3 regions of the Streptomyces thermoviolaceus genome follow, and region 1 is predicted to be linked to each of the others. Evidence: riboswitches for the same ligand, from Rfam matches in the RefSeq annotation. Region 1 holds a riboswitch; each other region holds the start of a gene.
The links. Region 1 has a riboswitch for cobalamin ahead of OG899_RS04005 ((2Fe-2S) ferredoxin domain-containing protein). Riboswitches for the same ligand answer to the same signal wherever they lie in the genome.
Positions count from the first base shown of each region.

Region 2: linked by a shared signal. The riboswitch ahead of OG899_RS20935 (cobalamin biosynthesis protein) and the one ahead of OG899_RS04005 ((2Fe-2S) ferredoxin domain-containing protein) in region 1 are both predicted to bind cobalamin.
Region 3: linked by a shared signal. The riboswitch ahead of OG899_RS08190 (ribonucleoside-diphosphate reductase subunit alpha) and the one ahead of OG899_RS04005 ((2Fe-2S) ferredoxin domain-containing protein) in region 1 are both predicted to bind cobalamin.

Region 1 covers NZ_CP109280.1:899,063-904,962, reverse strand. The annotation lists gene OG899_RS04020 (ABC transporter permease subunit) at 1-97, opposite strand, end outside; gene OG899_RS04015 (ABC transporter substrate-binding protein) at 103-1,611, opposite strand; gene OG899_RS04010 (GNAT family N-acetyltransferase) at 1,700-2,236, opposite strand; cobalamin riboswitch at 2,402-2,529, shown strand; gene OG899_RS04005 ((2Fe-2S) ferredoxin domain-containing protein) at 2,666-3,007, shown strand; gene OG899_RS04000 (ABC transporter substrate-binding protein) at 3,099-4,088, shown strand; gene OG899_RS03995 (iron ABC transporter permease) at 4,220-5,254, shown strand; gene OG899_RS03990 (ABC transporter ATP-binding protein) at 5,251-5,900, shown strand, end outside.
Region 2 covers NZ_CP109280.1:4,805,369-4,811,268, forward strand. The annotation lists gene OG899_RS20930 (cobyric acid synthase) at 1-1,359, opposite strand, end outside; gene OG899_RS20935 (cobalamin biosynthesis protein) at 1,356-2,354, opposite strand; cobalamin riboswitch at 2,456-2,589, opposite strand; gene OG899_RS20940 (hypothetical protein) at 2,769-2,990, opposite strand; gene OG899_RS20945 (inorganic phosphate transporter) at 3,043-4,383, opposite strand; gene OG899_RS20950 (class II aldolase/adducin family protein) at 4,536-5,231, shown strand; gene OG899_RS20955 (S9 family peptidase) at 5,357-5,900, shown strand, end outside.
Region 3 covers NZ_CP109280.1:1,891,989-1,897,888, forward strand. The annotation lists gene OG899_RS08165 (GntR family transcriptional regulator) at 1-584, shown strand, start outside; gene OG899_RS08170 (DUF3311 domain-containing protein) at 785-1,066, shown strand; gene mctP (monocarboxylate uptake permease MctP) at 1,063-2,673, shown strand; gene OG899_RS08180 (TetR-like C-terminal domain-containing protein) at 2,886-3,218, shown strand; gene OG899_RS08185 (GNAT family N-acetyltransferase) at 3,341-3,844, shown strand; cobalamin riboswitch at 3,899-4,063, shown strand; gene OG899_RS08190 (ribonucleoside-diphosphate reductase subunit alpha) at 4,197-5,900, shown strand, end outside.

The DNA of each region.
Region 1 (5,900 bases):
CGCACACCAGCCCACCCGTCAGCAGGGCCCGCCACAGCAGCGTGAGGCCGCCGCCCCGCGCGAGCGCGCGCAGGGCGGCGGAAAGGGGCCTGGCCATGGGGTTCAGCGCCGGGTCCCGGTGCCGACGAGCTGCCGCTCGTACGGGTCGAGTACGCCGCCCTCGACGGACGTACCGATACCCACGATGGCCTTCAGGTGCGCCAGGGGGACCACCGCGTCGGTGCCGAGGATCGCGGCCTCCGCCTTCATCGCGGCGTCCTGACGCTTGCCCGGGTCGGACTCGGCCTGGGCGTCGGCGACCAGCTTGTCGACCTTCTTGTCGCACAGGAACGACAGGTTGTAGCTGCCGTCGCAGGTGTAGTCGCTGGCCAGGACGGTGACCGGGTCGCCGGTGTCGAGCATCATGTTGCGGGTGGAGATGGCGGCGTCGAACTTCTTGGCCAGCAGGTCGCTTTCGAGGCGCGCGTAGGTGCGCACTTCCAGCTTCACCTTGAACCCGGCCTTCTGGAGCTGCTGTTGGAGCACCTGGGCGGTCTCGGGCAGTTCGGGCCGGTCGTCGTAGGTGGCGATGGTGATGCTCTTGCCCTTGGGGTCGGTGGCCTTGGCTCGCCCGGTCGGCTCGGACCGTTTGCCGGCCGCCCAGGTCAGCGCGGGGCCGAACAGCCCCTTGGCGGGCTCGGCGTACCCGTCGTACACGCCCTTGGCGACGGCGGAGGTGTCGATCGCCTCGCGCGCGGCGGCCCGCAGCCCCGCGTCGGTGAAGACGCCCTTTTGGGTGTTGAGGAACAGGCTGCTGTTCCGCGCGGTGTTGATCTCGTGGACGGTGTCTTTGTCCAGGGAGGCGACCTGCGCGACGGGCAGAGCCTCGGCGATGTCCACGTCCCCGGTGCGCAGGGCGTTGGCGCGGGCGGTGCCGTCCGAGACGAACTTCACGTCGATGCCGGAAGCCTGGGCGCGCCCGCCCCAGTAGTCGTCGTAGCGGTCCAAGGCGGCCGCCGTGTCCCCGGTGGTCTTGGTGAGTTCGAAGGGGCCGGTGGCAGTGCCGACCGGGTTCACCTTGCCGTCCTTGCCATACGCCTTGGGGGAGAACACCGCGAGGCTGGGGTTGGTCAGCCGCAGCGGCAGCATCGGGTCGGCCTCGCCTGCGCCGACCTTCACCTGGTCGTCGCCCACGGCCTCGGCGGTCAGCTTCACATCGGAGATCGCGGGCGGCGCCGGGTCGGCCGCGGCGGCGTGGGTGAGCGCGGCGGCGACGGCCTTCGCGGTGACCTTACTGCCGTCCTGGAACTTGGCATCCCGCAGCGTGAACACCCAGCTCTTGCCGCCCTGTTCGCTGCTCCACGACTCGGCGAGCGCGGGGACCGCGGTGCCGTTGGCGTCCAGCCGGGCCAGCCCCTCGCTCACACCCAGCCGGGACAGGATGAAGGAGTCCTGGCCGCCGTACGGTGAGTAGTTCTCCGTCGGCTGGAAGGCGAGCGCCACACGCAGGCGCCCGCCCTCACCCGAGCCGGAGGAGTCCGAGGACGAGTCGTCGTCGCTGGCGGCGAAGCAGCCGGAGAGCAAGGGGGCGAGCAGCAGGCCGGCTATCAGCCGACGGCGGGAAGATCTCATGGTCTTCGTTCTGTCTTTCCAGGGCCGGACGTTCCCGTACGGGTGTTTCGGCCTACATCGACCGGCATCTTACGAAAATGGTTTTCGTTTAAACAAGAGGGATCTCAAAGTGGACGACGCCACTGCCGCCGCCGGGCGCGTCCTCCCTCTCGTCGCAGACGACCTTGCCGAGCGTCTGCCACAGACCCATCGCGCCGGGCGAGTGCGGGTACGTGTGCAAGTACACCGACCGGTAGCCGCCGTCCGCCCGCGCGAAGTCCAGCAGCCTGTCCACCAGTTGCCGGGCCAGCCCGCGCCGCCGGTGCTCCGGGCGCGTGTACACCCGCCTGAGCTGCGCGGTCTCACCCGACGGGTACCGCTCGGCCAGCCACCGCGGGTTCGGCGGATGCGCCGGTCCCCGCCCGTCGAGCGCGGCCGTGGCGGCCACCGTCCCGTCCTGCTCGTCCACCGCGACCAGCAGGGTGTGCCGGGGTGGGACGACGTAGAACGACTGCAGATCGATGATGTCCGCGTGCCAGCGTGGCACGTAGCCGGTCCCGAAGTCGCGGTAGACGGTGTCGAGCATCACGGCCCGCGCCTCCTCGAGGTCGGCGGCCGTGGCTGTCCTGATGCGGTATTCCTGCATCTGCGAATGATATGCCATCCGGCGGGTCTTCGGTGGCCGCCGCCAGGAGTCCGGCGGCGAGGCCGGTGCCCTGTGACTCGGGCCGTGCGTAACCACCCCTGGGTTCCGCCCTGATGACGCGCGGTGTCTCAGATGCGATAATGCTCGGCGACAAGGCGACGGCGGAACGAGGAAGCCGGTGTGAATCCGGCGCGGTCCCGCCACTGTGATCGGCGAGCGGATCCCGAACAGGCCACTGCCCCAGGACGGGTGGGAAGGCCGGGACGAGCTTCGACCCGAGAGCCAGGAGACTCACGCGGTCGCCTCCTCGACGTACCCGGGGCGGATTTCCCCGGAGGAGGGTGGTTCGGCATGCCCGTGAGGCCGGCCGAGGGGGCGTACGAGACCCCGGTGGGCAGAGGTTCGGTTGGCACAGGATCAGCCGATCCGGTGCCGTGCCGGATCGTCGTGTGCCGGGACTGCTGCTGCGGCAGCCCCAAGGTGACCGGGGTGGATCACACAGTGCAAACCGCGCGCCTGCGTGAGGCCGCTCCCGTACGCGTCTCCGCCTGTCTCGACGTGTGCGACCAGGCCAACGTCATCGTCGTGCAGCCTTCCGCCGCCGGACGGGCCGCCGGGGCGCGGCCGGTCTGGCTGGGCCTGGTCAACGACCCGGCCGCGACCGAGGACATCGCCGCCTGGGTGAGCGCGGGCGGCCCCGGCATCGCTCCCCGGCCCGAGATTCTCGACCTCTACGCCTTCACCCCGCCTCGGCGCCGCGCGGCCTCCTGAGACCGGCAGCCTGCGCGCCGATCACCAGCGACACCCGTACGAGCCGTAACACCTGTACGAGCCGTAACACCCGTAGGAGAGGAACATTCCCATGACGGGCAAACGCCCACTGTCCCCCCTGCTGGCCATGGCCACAGCTCTGCTGATCTCCGGTTGCGGCACAAGCGCCCAGGACCAAGCCGGTGGTACCGAGGGCCCGGCCCCGAAGGGCTTCCCGGTCACCGTGTCCAACTGCGGGGTGAAGACGACGTTTCACCGCCCGCCGCAGCGCGCGGTGTCGCTGAACCAGCACGCGACGGAGGTGATGCTGGCGCTCGGCCTGGAGAAGTCGATGGTCGGCACCGGCTACCTCGACGACGAGATCCTCCCCGAGTACCGGGCCGCCTACGGCAAGGTCAAGGTGCTGTCGAAGGAGTACCCGTCGTACGAGACGCTGTTGGCGGCCGAGCCCGACTTCGTCTACGGCGGCTGGTCCTCCGCCTTCGACGAGAAGGAGGGCCGCTCCCGTGACGCCTTCATCAAGGCCGGTATCAACACCCGCCTCAACATCGAGGAGTGCCCGTCCGGGCCGGTGACGATGCCCTTGATGGACCGGGAGATCCGCGAGGTCGCCAAGGTCTTCGGCGTCCCGGAGCGGGCCGAGCGGCAGATCGGGCGGCTGCACGCCACCTTGGACGAGGTGGACGAGAAACTCGACGGCGTTGAGCCGGTGAAGCTGTTCGTCTACGACAGCGGCGACAAGACCGCCTTCACCGCGGGCGGCGCGGGCATCGGCAACGACATGATCGAGCGGGCCGGAGGGGTCAACCTCTTCGCCGACCTCGACAAGCCGTTCGGCGACGTGTCGTTCGAGCAGGTGGCCGAGCGGGCGCCCGAAGTCGTCGTCATCTACGACTACGGCGACCAGACCGTGGCGCAGAAGAAGGAGTTCCTGCTCGCCAACCCGGCGCTGAAGGACGTACCCGCCATCAAGAACCGCCGGTTCGCGGTGCTGCCGCTGTCCTCCACCGTCGTGGGAGTACGGGTGCCCGCGGCCGTGCAGTCGCTGGCCCGTCAGCTCCACCCGGACCGCTTCCGGTGACCGGCGTGACCGAGCCGACCGCCGCTGGCCGAGACGCCGTCGCCGGGAAGGCCGGGGCGGGCAAGGTGCCGGCACCCGCCGAGGCCGTCGGCAAGAACTCCCCCGGAGCCGGGCCCAAGCCCGCGCAGGCCGTGGTGCCCGGCCGCCGCAGGCTCCCCTACGCCCTGGTGCTGGCCGGTCTCGCCGCCCTGGTGGCGGTGGCGGCGACCTTCGGGATCGCGGCCGGTTCGGTCACGATCCCGGCCGGGGAGGTGTGGGGCATCCTGCTCCACCACCTCCACCCGGCCCTGGCCGATGCGACGTGGCCCCCGGTGCGGGAGACGATCGTCACCGACGTCCGGCTGCCCCGGGTGCTGCTGTGCGCGGTGGTGGGAGCCGGACTGTCGGTGGCGGGAATGGCGTTGCAGGCCCTGGTCCGCAACCCGCTCGCCGACCCGATGCTGCTGGGAGTGTCGTCGGGCGCGAGCGTCGGCGCCGTGCTGGTCCTGGTCCTCAACGTGACGCTGTTCGGAGCCTTCTCGCTGCCGCTGGCGGCGTTCTGCGGCGCTCTGGCGGCCCTGGTCGCGGTGTACTTCCTGGCTCGCTCCGGCGGACGGATGACCACCGTGCGGCTGGTCCTGGCGGGCGTGGCGATGGCCGAGGTGCTGTCGGCGGTGGCGAGTTTCCTCGTGGTCACTTCCAACGACCCCCACAAGACGCAGTCGGCGCTGCGCTGGATGCTCGGCGGACTGGCCGGCACCACTTGGACGGTGGTGTGGATCCCGGCCGCGGCGGTCCTGCTCGGCACGGCCGTCCTGCTTGGCGTGAGCCGTCCGCTGAACCTGCTGCTCGCCGGGGAGGAGGCCGCAGCAGCCCTCGGCCTGGACGTCCACCGCTTCCGTGCCGCACTGTTCACCCTGGTCGCGCTGATGATCGGCACGATCGTCGCGGTCAGCGGCCAGATCGGCTTCGTCGGTCTGATCCTGCCGCACGTCGTACGGCTCCTGGTCGGCGCCGACCACCGCCGAGCACTCCCGGCCGCTGCGCTGCTCGGCGCGGCCTTCCTGATCGCCGCCGACCTGGCCGCGCGCACCCTCATGAGCCCCGAGGAGATCCCCGTCGGCATCCTCACCGCCCTGGTCGGCGGCCCGTTCTTCCTCTGGCTGATGCGCAGGAGGGCACGATGACCGGACACGCGGAAGCGGCACCCGGAACCTTGGACATCGACGACGTGTCGGTGCTCGTCGACGGCAGACCGCTGGTCGACCAGGTCTCCCTGACGGTGTCCGCCGGAGAGGTCGTCGGGCTCGTCGGCCCGAACGGCGCCGGCAAGTCAACCCTCCTGCGCACCGTCTACCGGGCACTGCGCCCCACGTCGGGCCGCGTGCTGCTGGACGGGACGGACGTCTGGCGGATGCCCGGCAAGCGCCTGGCCCGGCACCTGGCGGCCGTCCTGCAGGAGCACGCCGGGGACTTCGACCTCACCGTGTACGAGGTGGTGGCCATGGGCCGCACCCCGCACAAGCGCCCCTTCGCGGGCGACGACGCCGATGACCGCGCCATCGTCACGGCCGCCCTGACGGAACTGGACGTCGCCGACCTGGCCGGCGCACCCTTCGACCGGTTGTCCGGCGGGGAGAAGCAGCGCGTCCTGATCGCCCGCGCACTCGCTCAGCGGGCCGGAACGATGGTGCTGGACGAGCCGACCAACCACCTCGACCTGCGCCACCAGCTCGACGCACTCCGTCTCGTCCGCCGCCTCGGAGTCACGGCCGTCGTCGCGTTGCACGACCTCAACCTCGCCGCGTCGTTCTGCGACCGCCTCAGCGTGAT
Region 2 (5,900 bases), 3.9 Mb from region 1:
TGCCGGCACGAAACGGCGGCCCGCGGCGGATGCCACCTCGCGCAGAAAGGCCCGCCGGAAGCCGTCCGACTCCAGCGCCCCGTGCCAGTGCGTGCCCCAGGTGACGCCGAGGCGGCAGCCGTCCAGGAAGGGTTCGTCGCCGCCGTGGACGTCGGCGATCCCGTGGTGGATCTCGTATCCCTCGACGACTTCGCCGAGGGCCTGACCGGTGGGCCGGGCCAGGGTCTTCTCACGGGCGAACCGCACCCGCACGGGCAGCAGGCCGAGCCCGGCCACGTGCCCGGCGCGGCTCTCCACCTCGTCCTCGATGTGCTCGCCGAGCAGCTGGAAACCGCCGCAGATGCCGAGGATCGGCCGGGACTGCGCGGCGCGGCGTGCCAGTGCGTCGGCGAGTCCGCGCTCGCGCAGCCACTGAAGGGCGCGGACCGTGCCCCGGGTGCCCGGGACGACGACGAGGTCGGCGTCGGCCAGTTCCTCGGGCCGGTCCACGAACCGCACCACGACGCCGGGTTCGGCGGCCAGCGCGTCGACGTCGGTGAAGTTGGACATCAGCGGCACCGCGCACACGGCCACCCGCAGCACGTCCTCGCCGACCGGGGGCTCGACCGCCGACTCGCGGACCGCGCCGCGCAGCGACACCGCCATGCCGTCCTCCTCGTCGATGCCGAGGCCGTGCCGGTACGGCAGCACACCGAAGGTGCGCCGGCCGGTGAGGCCGTGCAGCATCTCGAGGCCCGGCTGCAGCAGGGACACGTCGCCGCGGAACTTGTTGACGAGGAATCCGGCCACCAGCCGCTGGTCCTCGGGCGCGAGCAGGGCGACGGTGCCGTAGAACGACGCGAACACCCCGCCGCGGTCGATGTCGCCGACGACCAGCACCGGCAGCCGCGCGGCGCGGGCGAGGCCCATGTTGACGATGTCGGTGCGGCGCAGATTGATCTCCGCCGGGCTGCCCGCCCCCTCGCAGATCACCATGTCGTGGGTGCGGCGCAGTTCGGCGAGGCAGTCCAGCACGGTGCCGAGCAGCCGCTCCTGACGCCCGCCGTGGTAGCCGCGGGCACTCAGCTCGCCCATCGCCTTGCCCAGCACCACGACCTGGCTGCTTCGCTCGCCGCCCGGCTTGAGCAGCACCGGGTTCATCAGCGCGGTCGGCTCGATGCGGCACGCCTGGGCCTGCATGGCCTGGGCGCGGCCGATCTCGGCGCCCTCACGGGTGACGAAGGAGTTGAGGGACATGTTCTGCGCCTTGAACGGCGCCACCTTCACGCCCCGGCGCACCAGCCACCGGCAGATCCCGGCGGTCACCACGCTCTTGCCGGCGTCGGATGTGGTGCCGGCCACGAGCAGGCCTCCGCTCATGCCGCACCGCCCGTCACCCGCCGGCCCTTCGCCCGGCGGACGGCGCGCAGGGCAGCCCGCCCCCGGCGGCCGCACAGCAGCTTCACGCCGGTGCAGGTGGCGAGCGCCAGCCAGCTCACGCGCCGTGAGAGCCGTACGGCACGGTCGATGTCCGCCACCTGCACGGCGCGTCCGGCGGAGTTGAGCACCGGCCGGTGCTCCACGCGCCCGGCGTACGACAGGGTGCCGCCCAGCCGCACCCCGAGCGCTCCGGCGAACGCGGCCTCGACCGGACCGGCGTTGGGGCTCGGATGCTGGGCGGCATCGGCCCGCCAGGCCCGTACGGCACCCCGCGGATCGCCGCCGGTGAGGACGGCGAGGGCGGCGGTCAGCCGGGCCCCCGGCCACCCGGCCAGATCGTCGAGGCGGGCCGAGGCCCAGCCGTAGCGGCGGTAGCGGGGCGAGCGATGACCGACCATCGCGTCCAGGGTGTTGACGGCCCGGAAGCCGGCGAACCCCGGCACGCCCGCGACCGCGCCCCACACCAGGGCGCCGACGACCGCGTCGGAGGTGTTCTCGGCCACCGACTCCACCACGGCCCGGGCGATGCCGTCGGCGTCCAGGGCGTGCGGGTCGCGTCCGCACAGATGCGGCAGCCGCGCCCGCGCGGCATCCACCTCGCCCGCCTCCAAGGCGCGGGCTATGACCCGGGCTTCGCGGGCGAGGGAGGTTCCGCCGACCACCGTCCAGGTGGCGGCACCGGTCAGCAGGACGGAGGCGACGGGGGAGCGGCGCACGGCGCGTGCGGCGAGAGCCGACAGCGCCACGGCGCCACCGGCGCACACCGCTGTGTGCAGCGCACCCCAGCCGCGGTGGTCCTTCCACAGCACACGTTCGACGGCGCCGGCGGCCCGCCCGAACACGGCGACGGGATGCCCACGGCGCGGATCGCCGAGGAGCAGGTCACCGAGGAGGCCGGCGGTGGCGCCGTACGCGTAGACGCGAGCGGCACCCATGGGGTCAGCCGATCGCGGGAACTTTACGGGAGACGTCGTCGATGAGCCTGAATCGGCAGCCGCGCATGGGATGTGTCCTCACTCAGGGTGTCCACGCCCTGGTTCGACGAAAACCGGCGGTGAGAGTTCCTGGCTCCCGGGAAGGTCTCCCGGTCACAGTGGCGGGACCGCGCCGGATTCGCACCGGGCTTCCTCTCGTGCCGCCGTAACTGGCCACTGAAGTCCACCACGCTCCACGAACACCCGTCAACTCCGCCCTGACCTGCGACGGCCCGGTGTGCTGAGGCCCACACACCGGCGCCGGGGGGACAGGGGGGTGCGACGGCCGCCGGGGCGTGTGCGCGGCGGGAGAACGACGAAACTCCCCGGGGCACGGGTGGCCCCGGTCAGTCGCCGGAGGCGGTACGGGCCGCGTCAGCCCACGATGAGCCAGATCCCGTAGGCCACGGCCGCCGCGCACAGTGCGAAGCACAGGTACGCCCCGGTCGTGGCGGCGACGGCGCGCTCGCCGCGGGTCGCGGCGGCCTCGCGCCGGGACAGCCCGGCGATGCCGAGGGTGAACAGGGTCACCAGGGCGACGGTGACCACGAGGCTGACGCCGAACACGGAGCCGAGTGCTGCCCAGTCGATCTTCATGCCGTAGCTGCTTTCCTGTGACCGGCGCGGTGAGCCGGTGCCCTGCGGTGGGTCAGACGGCCGCGGCCGGCGGGGTCGCCGCGGACGCGGGGGCGGGAGCGGGGGAGACCGGCTCGGCGGCCGGGGACGCGGGCGCGGGAGCCGTGGGCTGGGCCGGGACGGTCGCCGTCGGCGCGTCGGCGGGCGTCGGCGCCGAGGCGGTGTCCTCGGCGGCCGGGGCGGGCTGGCCGGCGGCCGGCGGGGCCACGGCGGCCAGGGCCTGGGTCACCACACCGGCCGGCTCCTCGGCCGTCGCCGCGGGCCCGGTGACATTGGTGTGGTCGACGACCTGGCGGCGGGAGACGAGCCAGATCGCGGCGCTCGCGGCCACCAGGAACACCGCGACGAGCGCGGTGCCCCAGTCGCCGAGATCGGTCACGGCCTCGGCGCCCGCGCCGACCAGGGCCGCCGCCGGCAGGGTGAGCACCCAGGCCACCGTCATGCGGCCGGCCGTGGACCAGCGGACCACGCCGCCCTTGCGGCCCAGGCCGGCGCCCATCACCGCGCCGGAGACCACATGCGTGGTGGACAGCGAGAAGCCCAGGTGGGAGGAGGCGAGGATGGCGGTGGCCGCGCTGGTCTGGGCGGCGAAGCCCTGCTGCGGCTGCAGGTCGGTCAGGCCGGTGCCCATGGTGCGGATGATGCGCCAGCCGCCGATGTAGGTGCCGAGTGCGATCGCCAGGCCGGCCGAGAGGATCACCCAGGTGGGAGGGTTGGAGCCGGGGGCCAGGGCACCGCCGGTGACCAGGGCCAGGGTGATGACGCCCATCGTCTTCTGCGCGTCGTTGGTGCCGTGGGCCAGGGAGACCAGACCCGCGGAGGCGATCTGTCCGGCGCGGTGGCCCTTCTCGGCCGCCTTGCCGTCCTTCCCGCCGATCGTGTACGACAGCCGGGTCGCGACCGCAGCGGCGACTCCCGCGACGACCGGGGCGGCCACCGCCGGAAGCACGACCTTGGTGATCAGTGCGCCGCCGTGCACCGCGTCGGGGCCGGCCGAGGCGAGGGTGGCGCCGACCAGACCGCCCATCAGGGCGTGCGAGGAGCTGGAGGGGAGCCCGACCAGCCAGGTCAGCAGGTTCCAGAGGATGGCGCCGACCAGTGCGGCGAAAATGACCTCGGGACGAATGCCGGACTCGTCGACGAGACCCTTGGAGATCGTGTTGGCGACCTCGACCGAGAGGAAAGCGCCCACGAGGTTGAGCACGGCGGACATGGTCACCGCGACCTTGGGCTTGAGCGCGCCGGTGGAGATGGTGGTGGCCATCGCGTTGGCGGTGTCGTGGAAACCGTTCGTGAAATCGAACGCGAGAGCGGTTACTACCACCATCGCGAGGATCAGCGAGAAGCCTTCCATTTACCCAGGCAATCGTTCGAGCGTCATTGGCCGGTTGAAGGTAGGTAACGAGGGTGAACAGAAGATGAACTGTGACGGTCGAGGTGGTGTCCGGTTCCGTCGCCACGCATTCCGTTTGTGTCCGTTTGCCGAGCGACCGACAGGGCCGCACCATGAATGACCGGCCGCGGGACGAGCACCGGACGGCGCGGTCGCGGAAGGCGACCGACGAGGAGGCGGACGCCTGGCGGGACCTGGTGGCCACGGCCCGGCGCACCGCGGCGGACGGCCTGGTCGTCGGCACCTCGGGCAACGTGTCGGTGCGGGTGGGCGACACCGTGCTGGTCACGCCGTCCGGCGTACCCTACGACCGGCTCACGCCCGACGACGTCACCGGGGTGGACCTGGACGGACGGCAGATGCTCGGGACACTGGTGCCCACCAGCGAGCTGCCCCTGCACCTGGCGGTCTACCGCACCACCGGCGCCGGTGCCGTCGTCCACACCCACGCCGTGCACGCCACGGCCGTCTCCACGCTGGTGCCCGAGCTGCCCCTGATCCACTACATGGCCGCCGCGCTCGGCGGCCCGGTGCGCGTCGCCCCGTACGCCCCCTACGGCACCGAGGAACTGGCCGGGAACATGCTGCGCGCCCTGGCCGGCCGCACCGGGTGCCTGCTGCAGAACCACGGCACCGTCACCTGCGGCGCCACCCTCGACCAGGCCCTCGACCGCACCGCCCAGCTGGAGTGGATGTGCCGGGTGTGGCTGACCGCCTCGTCCGTGCCCGGGCTGACCCCCAGCCTGCTCACGCCCGGGCAGCTCGCCGAGGTCCAGGAACGGATGCGCGACTACGGCCGGCGGCACTGACGGAGCACGACGCGGCCGGGAAGGCGGCCGGGAACGCGGGCCGCCGCCCCGCACCGCGCGGGAGCATGTCACCCCGACCGCTTTCCCCGCTGGCCGGTGCGGCGGTCCGCCCGGACACTGGTTGCGTGCGGACAGTCACAGCGACGGCCACGGCCGTCACCGCGGTTGTGGCGGCCGGCGCGGCAGGCATCGCCGCCGGGCGGCTCGCCAGCGACGCGGCGCTCAAGGCGCCCGCGGGCCGGCCCCTGCCCACCGAACCCCGGCTCACCGTGCACGGCACGGCCGCCGGGCAGATCACCCTCACCCGGGACCTCGCCTCGTTGCGGCCCGGCACCTACGGCCTGGCAGGCAACGGCTCCCACGCGGTCGTCGGCCCCGTCCTGGCCGACGCCCCGCACCGGCCCGACACCGTCGTACGCCGCCTGGAGCGCGTCACGCACGGCGTGCTGAACCCCGGCGACAAGGTCTGGCTCACCCCGAACCTGCACGTCGGCACCCCCCGCACCGCCCTCGGCCTGCACCACCGGGACGTCGAGGTGCCGGGCGAACTGGGCCCGCTGCCCGCCTGGTACCTGCCGGGGGTCCGCGGGACCTGGGTGATCACCGTGCACGGACTGGGCACCACCCGGGAGCTGCCCATGAACGTCATGGGCTTCCTGCACCACCGGC
Region 3 (5,900 bases), 990 kb from region 1:
TGCGCCAGGCGCTGCAGGAGCTGGTCGTCGAGGGCCGCCTGGAGCGCATCCAGGGCAAGGGCACCTTCGTCGCCAAGCCGAAGGTCTCCCAGGCGCTGCAGCTGACCTCCTACACCGAGGACATGCGCGCCCAGGGGCTGGAGCCGGCCTCGCAACTGCTCGACATCGGCTACATCACGGCCGACGACCGCCTCGCCGGCCTGCTCGACATCGCCCCCGGCGGCCGGGTGCTGCGCATCGAGCGACTGCGCATGGCCAACGGCGAGCCGATGGCCATCGAGACCACCCATCTGTCGGCCAAGCGGTTCCCGGCGCTGCGCCGCAGCCTGGCGAAGTACACCTCGCTGTACACGGCTCTCGCCGAGGTCTACGACGTCCACCTGGCCGAGGCCGAGGAGACCATCGAGACCTCGCTGGCCACCCCGCGCGAGGCGGGTCTGCTGGGCACCGACGTGGGGCTGCCGATGCTGCTGCTCTCCCGGCACTCCCTGGACCGCACCGGCCGGCCCGTGGAGTGGGTGCGGTCGGTCTACCGCGGTGACCGCTACAAGTTCGTCGCCCGGCTGAAGCGGCCGGCCGACTGACCCGGGCCGCCCGGCCGCCGTCGCCCCGGGCCGGAGCACCCCCTCACAATCGAACACATGGTCGAGCCCGAACCGTTACCGGCTCCGGGAACCGATATGCGGACAAGGGGTTCCGTTACCTCGGCACGTGCCCTACATTGCCTGCGCATTACCCAGGTGATCGCAAGATCACGCTGCTCAGCGAGGGGACGGAGCCACACATGTCAGATGCCCCAGAAGTCCGCCGAGGGGTGGTGACCCCCGTGCGGGTGGTCATCGGCCTCTGTCTCGTCGCGCCGTTCGTGGCGATGCTCTGGGTCGGGTCCTACGCCAAGACCGACCCCACGTTCATCGGCATCCCGTTCTTCTACTGGTACCAGATGGTGTGGGTGCTGATCTCCACGGCACTGACCATGATCGCCTACCGGCTCTGGCAGCGTGACCAGCGCGCTCGCGCGTCCCACGAGGCCGGCGCGGCGGAGAAGGGCGGTGCGGCGCGATGAGAGACGGCGTCAACGGCATCGCACTCGGCGTCTTCATCTTCTTCTTCGTGCTCGTCACCGTCATGGGCTTCCTCGCCGCCCGGTGGCGCAAGGCGGAGAACGAGCACAGCCTGGACGAGTGGGGCCTGGGAGGACGGTCGTTCGGCACCTGGATCACCTGGTTCCTGCTCGGCGGCGACCTGTACACGGCGTACACCTTCGTCGCGGTGCCCGCGGCGATCTACGCGACGGGCGCGGCCGGGTTCTTCGCGGTGCCGTACACGATCCTGGTCTACCCGCTGATCTTCACCTTCCTGCCGCGTCTGTGGTCGGTCTCCCACCGGCACGGCTACGTCACCACCTCCGACTTCGTGCGCGGCCGGTTCGGTTCCAAGGGCCTGTCGCTGGCGGTGGCGCTCACCGGCATCCTCGCCACCATGCCGTACATCGCGCTCCAGCTCGTCGGCATCCAGGCGGTGCTGGACGTGATGGGCGTCGGCGGCGGCGAGAACACCAACTGGTTCATCAAGGACCTGCCGCTGCTCATCGCCTTCGGTGTGCTGGCCGCCTACACCTACTCGTCCGGTCTGCGCGCCCCGGCGCTGATCGCGTTCGTGAAGGACGCGCTCATCTACATCGTCATCGCGGTCGCGATCATCTACATCCCGATCAAACTGGGCGGGTTCGACGACATCTTCGCCAAGGCGAGCGAGAAGTTCACCACAACGGGGGCGGGTTCCATCGCGCCGCCGGAGGGGGCCCGGTGGACGTACGCCACGCTGGCCCTGGGCAGCGCGCTCGCGCTGTTCATGTACCCGCACTCGATCACCGCGACGCTGTCCTCGCGCAGCCGTGAGGTGATCCGCCGCAACACCACGATCCTGCCGCTGTACTCGCTGATGCTGGGCCTGCTGGCACTGCTGGGCTTCATGGCGATCGCGGACGGGATCACCGTGGGCAACGGCCAGCTGGCCATCCCGCAGCTGTTCGAGAACATGTTCCCGGACTGGTTCACGGGCGTGGCCTTCGCGGCCATCGGCATCGGCGCGCTGGTGCCCGCGGCCATCATGTCGATCGCGGCCGCGAACCTGTTCACCCGCAACATCTACAAGGACTTCCTCAAGCCGGACGCCACGGCGGAGCAGGAGACCCGCGTCTCCAAGCTGGTGTCCCTGCTGGTGAAGGTGGGCGCCCTGGTCTTCGTCCTGACCATGGACAAGACGGTCGCCATCAACTTCCAGCTGCTGGGCGGCATCTGGATCCTGCAGACGTTCCCGGCCCTGGTCGGCGGCCTGTTCACGCGCTGGTTCCACCGCTGGGCGCTGCTGGCCGGCTGGGCGGTCGGCATGGTCTACGGCACCGTCGCCGCCTACGGGGTGGCCTCGCCGACGCAGAAGCACTTCGGCGGCTCCTCCGCCGAGATCCCCGGCCTCGGCGAGACCGGCTACATCGGCATGACGGCCTTCGTGCTGAACGTCCTGGTCACGGTGGTCCTCACCGTCGTCCTGCGGGCGTTCAAGGCGCCCGACGGCGTCGACGAGACCCGGCCGGAGGACTACACCAAGGACGCCGGCGACCCGGACGTCCAGGTGGAACTGCCGCCCGCCACGGCGGGTTCCGCCCACTGACGAACACATCCGCACAGTGACGGGCCGCCGGGAGGAACCGGCGGCCCGTCACCGTGTGCGGCGCGGCCGAGGGGCCGCCGTGCCGGCGACACGGCCCGTCACACCGGCCATGGCCCGGGCGGGTGACGCGGCGGTGAGGCGCCGGGCCGCATCGAGGTACTCCGGCTTCGGGTTCAGTGCGGCGGCGATGCGGACGTGCATGGCGCCGCCTCGTGCCCGCCGGACAGGTGCCCGACGAACTCGTCGAGCTGTTCCGGCGCGTGGAGGCGAACGCCGTGCTGTACCGCACGATGTTCGGTCCGGGCGGCACGGCGCGTGTCGTCGACCGGTTGCGTGAGCGGCTCGCTGAAGCGGTCGCCGAGCAACTGCCCGCCTCGGGCGCCGAATCGCGCGCCGCCGCGCCACTGATGGACGTGAACGCGCACTACCTCGCGGGCGCCTTCATCGGCGTCATCACCCACTGGCTCCGCGACGACCAGGAGCGGGCGCCGGCCGAGGACATGGCACGCGCCGTGTGGCGGCTGCTGCGCGGCCCGGCCGGATGAGCCGGGTCACCGAGGAACAACGAGCCGAACGGCGTCACATTGCCGATTACCCGAGATTTTTTGACGCCGCATCAGAACAGCGGGACGGCCCGTTGTCACACCCTCCCGGCACACTCGGGCGCATGGACGTCGTGATCAGGCCGGCCGAGCCCGGCGAGTACGGCACTCTCGGAGAGATCACCGCGCAGGCCTTTCTGCGCGACGGACTGCTGGACTTCAGTGACAGCGACGCGTATCTGGACGAGCTGAGAGACGTGGGCAAGCGGGCGGCCGCCGCGGAGGTGCTGGTGGCCGTGGCGGACGGGACGGTGCTCGGCGGCGTCACCTTCGTGGCGCCGGGCGGTCCCCTGGCCGAGATCGCCGGGCCCGGGGAGGCGGAGATGCGGATGCTCGCGGTCGCCCCCGCGGCACGCCGCCGGGGCGCCGGCGAGGCCCTGGTGCGGGCGTGCGTGGAGCGGGCCCGGGCCGCCGGCTGCCTCCGTCTGGTGCTGTCCACCCAGCGCACCATGCACGCCGCTCATCGCATCTACGAGCGCCTGGGGTTCGTCCGGGTACCGGAACGCGACTGGAACCCCCTGCCGGACGCGGACGACACCGTGCTGCTCGCCTACGCGCTGACGCTCTGACCCGCGTCACCGACCATCCGGCGCCGAACACAACATCTGGGGGTGGCTCCTCGGGTCGGCACAACATGTATGCTCATGCTCGCTGTCGCCGCAGGGGAATCCGGTGCGAATCCGGAACTGTCCCGCAACGGTGTACGCGTTCCCCCGTGCCCGCTGGGCGCCGATTCCGGCTGCCCGCGTGCCGGTGGACGAGCGTCAGTCCGAGGACCTGCCGACAGTGCGCCCGGCCGTCCGGTCCGGGCGCCCGACGTCCGGGCCTCGCGGATTGGGCCGGTGGACGCGGCGCCGTCGCGCGTCCGTGACTGCCCCCTGCCCTCGACGAGGCCCCGAGCCGAGCGAGGGAGAGCACCACGTGACCATCGCGCCCGCCGATCCGGCGTCAGCCGCGGGCCTCGACCTGGACGGTCCCGGTGCCGCACTGCTGCGCACCCTGACCGAGCTGACCGCCGACCTTCCCGGCACCGACCCCGGACGGGTCGCCGCCGCCGCGCTGCGCGGCCGTTCCGCCCACGCCGACGAGGCGGAGCTGCGGGAACTGGCGACCGAGGCGGCGGCCGGGCTGATCGCCGAGGACCCCGCCCACTCGCGGCTGGCCGCCCGGCTGCTGCTGCTCTCCCTGCGGGCCGAGGCGGCCTCGCAGGATGTCACGTCCTTCAGCGAGTCCGTGGCCGTCGGCCACCGCGAGGGGCTGATCGCCGACCGGACCGCCGCGTTCGTACGGCGGCACGCCGCCCGCCTGGACGCGACGGTGGACCCGGCCGCCGACGACCGCTTCGGCTACTTCGGGCTGCGCACCTTGCACAGCCGCTATCTGCTGCGGCACCCGCACACCCGGAAGGTGATCGAGCTGCCGCAGCACTTCCTGCTGCGCGTCGCCGCCGGTCTCGCCGCGGACGACGGCGACCGCGCCGTGGACGAGGTCGCCGCGCTGTACGGACTGATGAGCCGGCTGGAGTATCTGCCGTCCTCCCCCACGCTGTTCAACTCCGGTACGCGGCACCCCCAGATGTCGTCCTGCTACCTGCTGGACTCCCCCAAGGACGAGCTGGACTCCCTCTACGAGCGCTATCACCAGGTCGCCCGTCTGTCGAAGCACGCCGGCGGCATCGGCATCGCCTACTCCCGGGTGCGCGCCCGCGGTTCGCTGATCCGCGGCACCAACGGGCACTCCAACGGCATCGTGCCGTTCCTGAAGACGCTGGACTCCTCGGTGGCGGCGGTGAACCAGGGCGGGCGGCGCAAGGGCGCGGCCGCGGTGTACCTGGAGACCTGGCACGCGGACATCGAGGAGTTCCTGGAGCTGCGCGACAACACCGGCGAGGACGCGCGCCGCACCCACAACCTCAACCTCGCGCACTGGATCCCCGACGAGTTCATGCGCCGGGTGGACGCCGACGGGCCGTGGTCGCTGTTCTGCCCCTCCGACGTGCCCGAGCTGACCGACCTGTGGGGCGAGGAGTTCGACCGGGCCTACCGGGCGGCGGAGGCCAAGGGCCTGGCGCGGAGAACTCTGCCCGCCCGGGAGCTGTACGGCCGCATGATGCGCACGCTCGCGCAGACCGGCAACGGCTGGATGGCCTTCAAGGACACCGCCAACCGCACCGCCAACCAGACCGCCGAGCCGGGCCGTGTGATCCACTCCTCCAACCTGTGCACGGAGATCCTGGAGGTCACCGACGACACCGAGACCGCGGTGTGCAACCTGGGCTCGGTCAACCTCGGCGCGTTCGTGACCGGCGGCGGCATCGACTGGGAGAGGCTGGACGCCACCGTGCGCACCGCCGTGACGTTCCTCGACCGGGTGGTCGACATCAACTACTACCCGACCGAGCAGGCGGCCCGGTCCAACGCGCGGTGGCGGCCGGTCGGCCTGGGCGTGATGGGTCTGCAGGACGTCTTCTTCCGGCTGCGGCTTCCCTTCGACTCCCCCGAGGCCAGGGCGCTGTCCACGAAGATCGCCGAGCGGATCATGCTCGCCGCCTACGAGACGTCCGCCGATCTGGCCGAGCGCAACGGCCCGCTGCCCGCCTGGGAGCACACCCGCACCGCCCGGGGC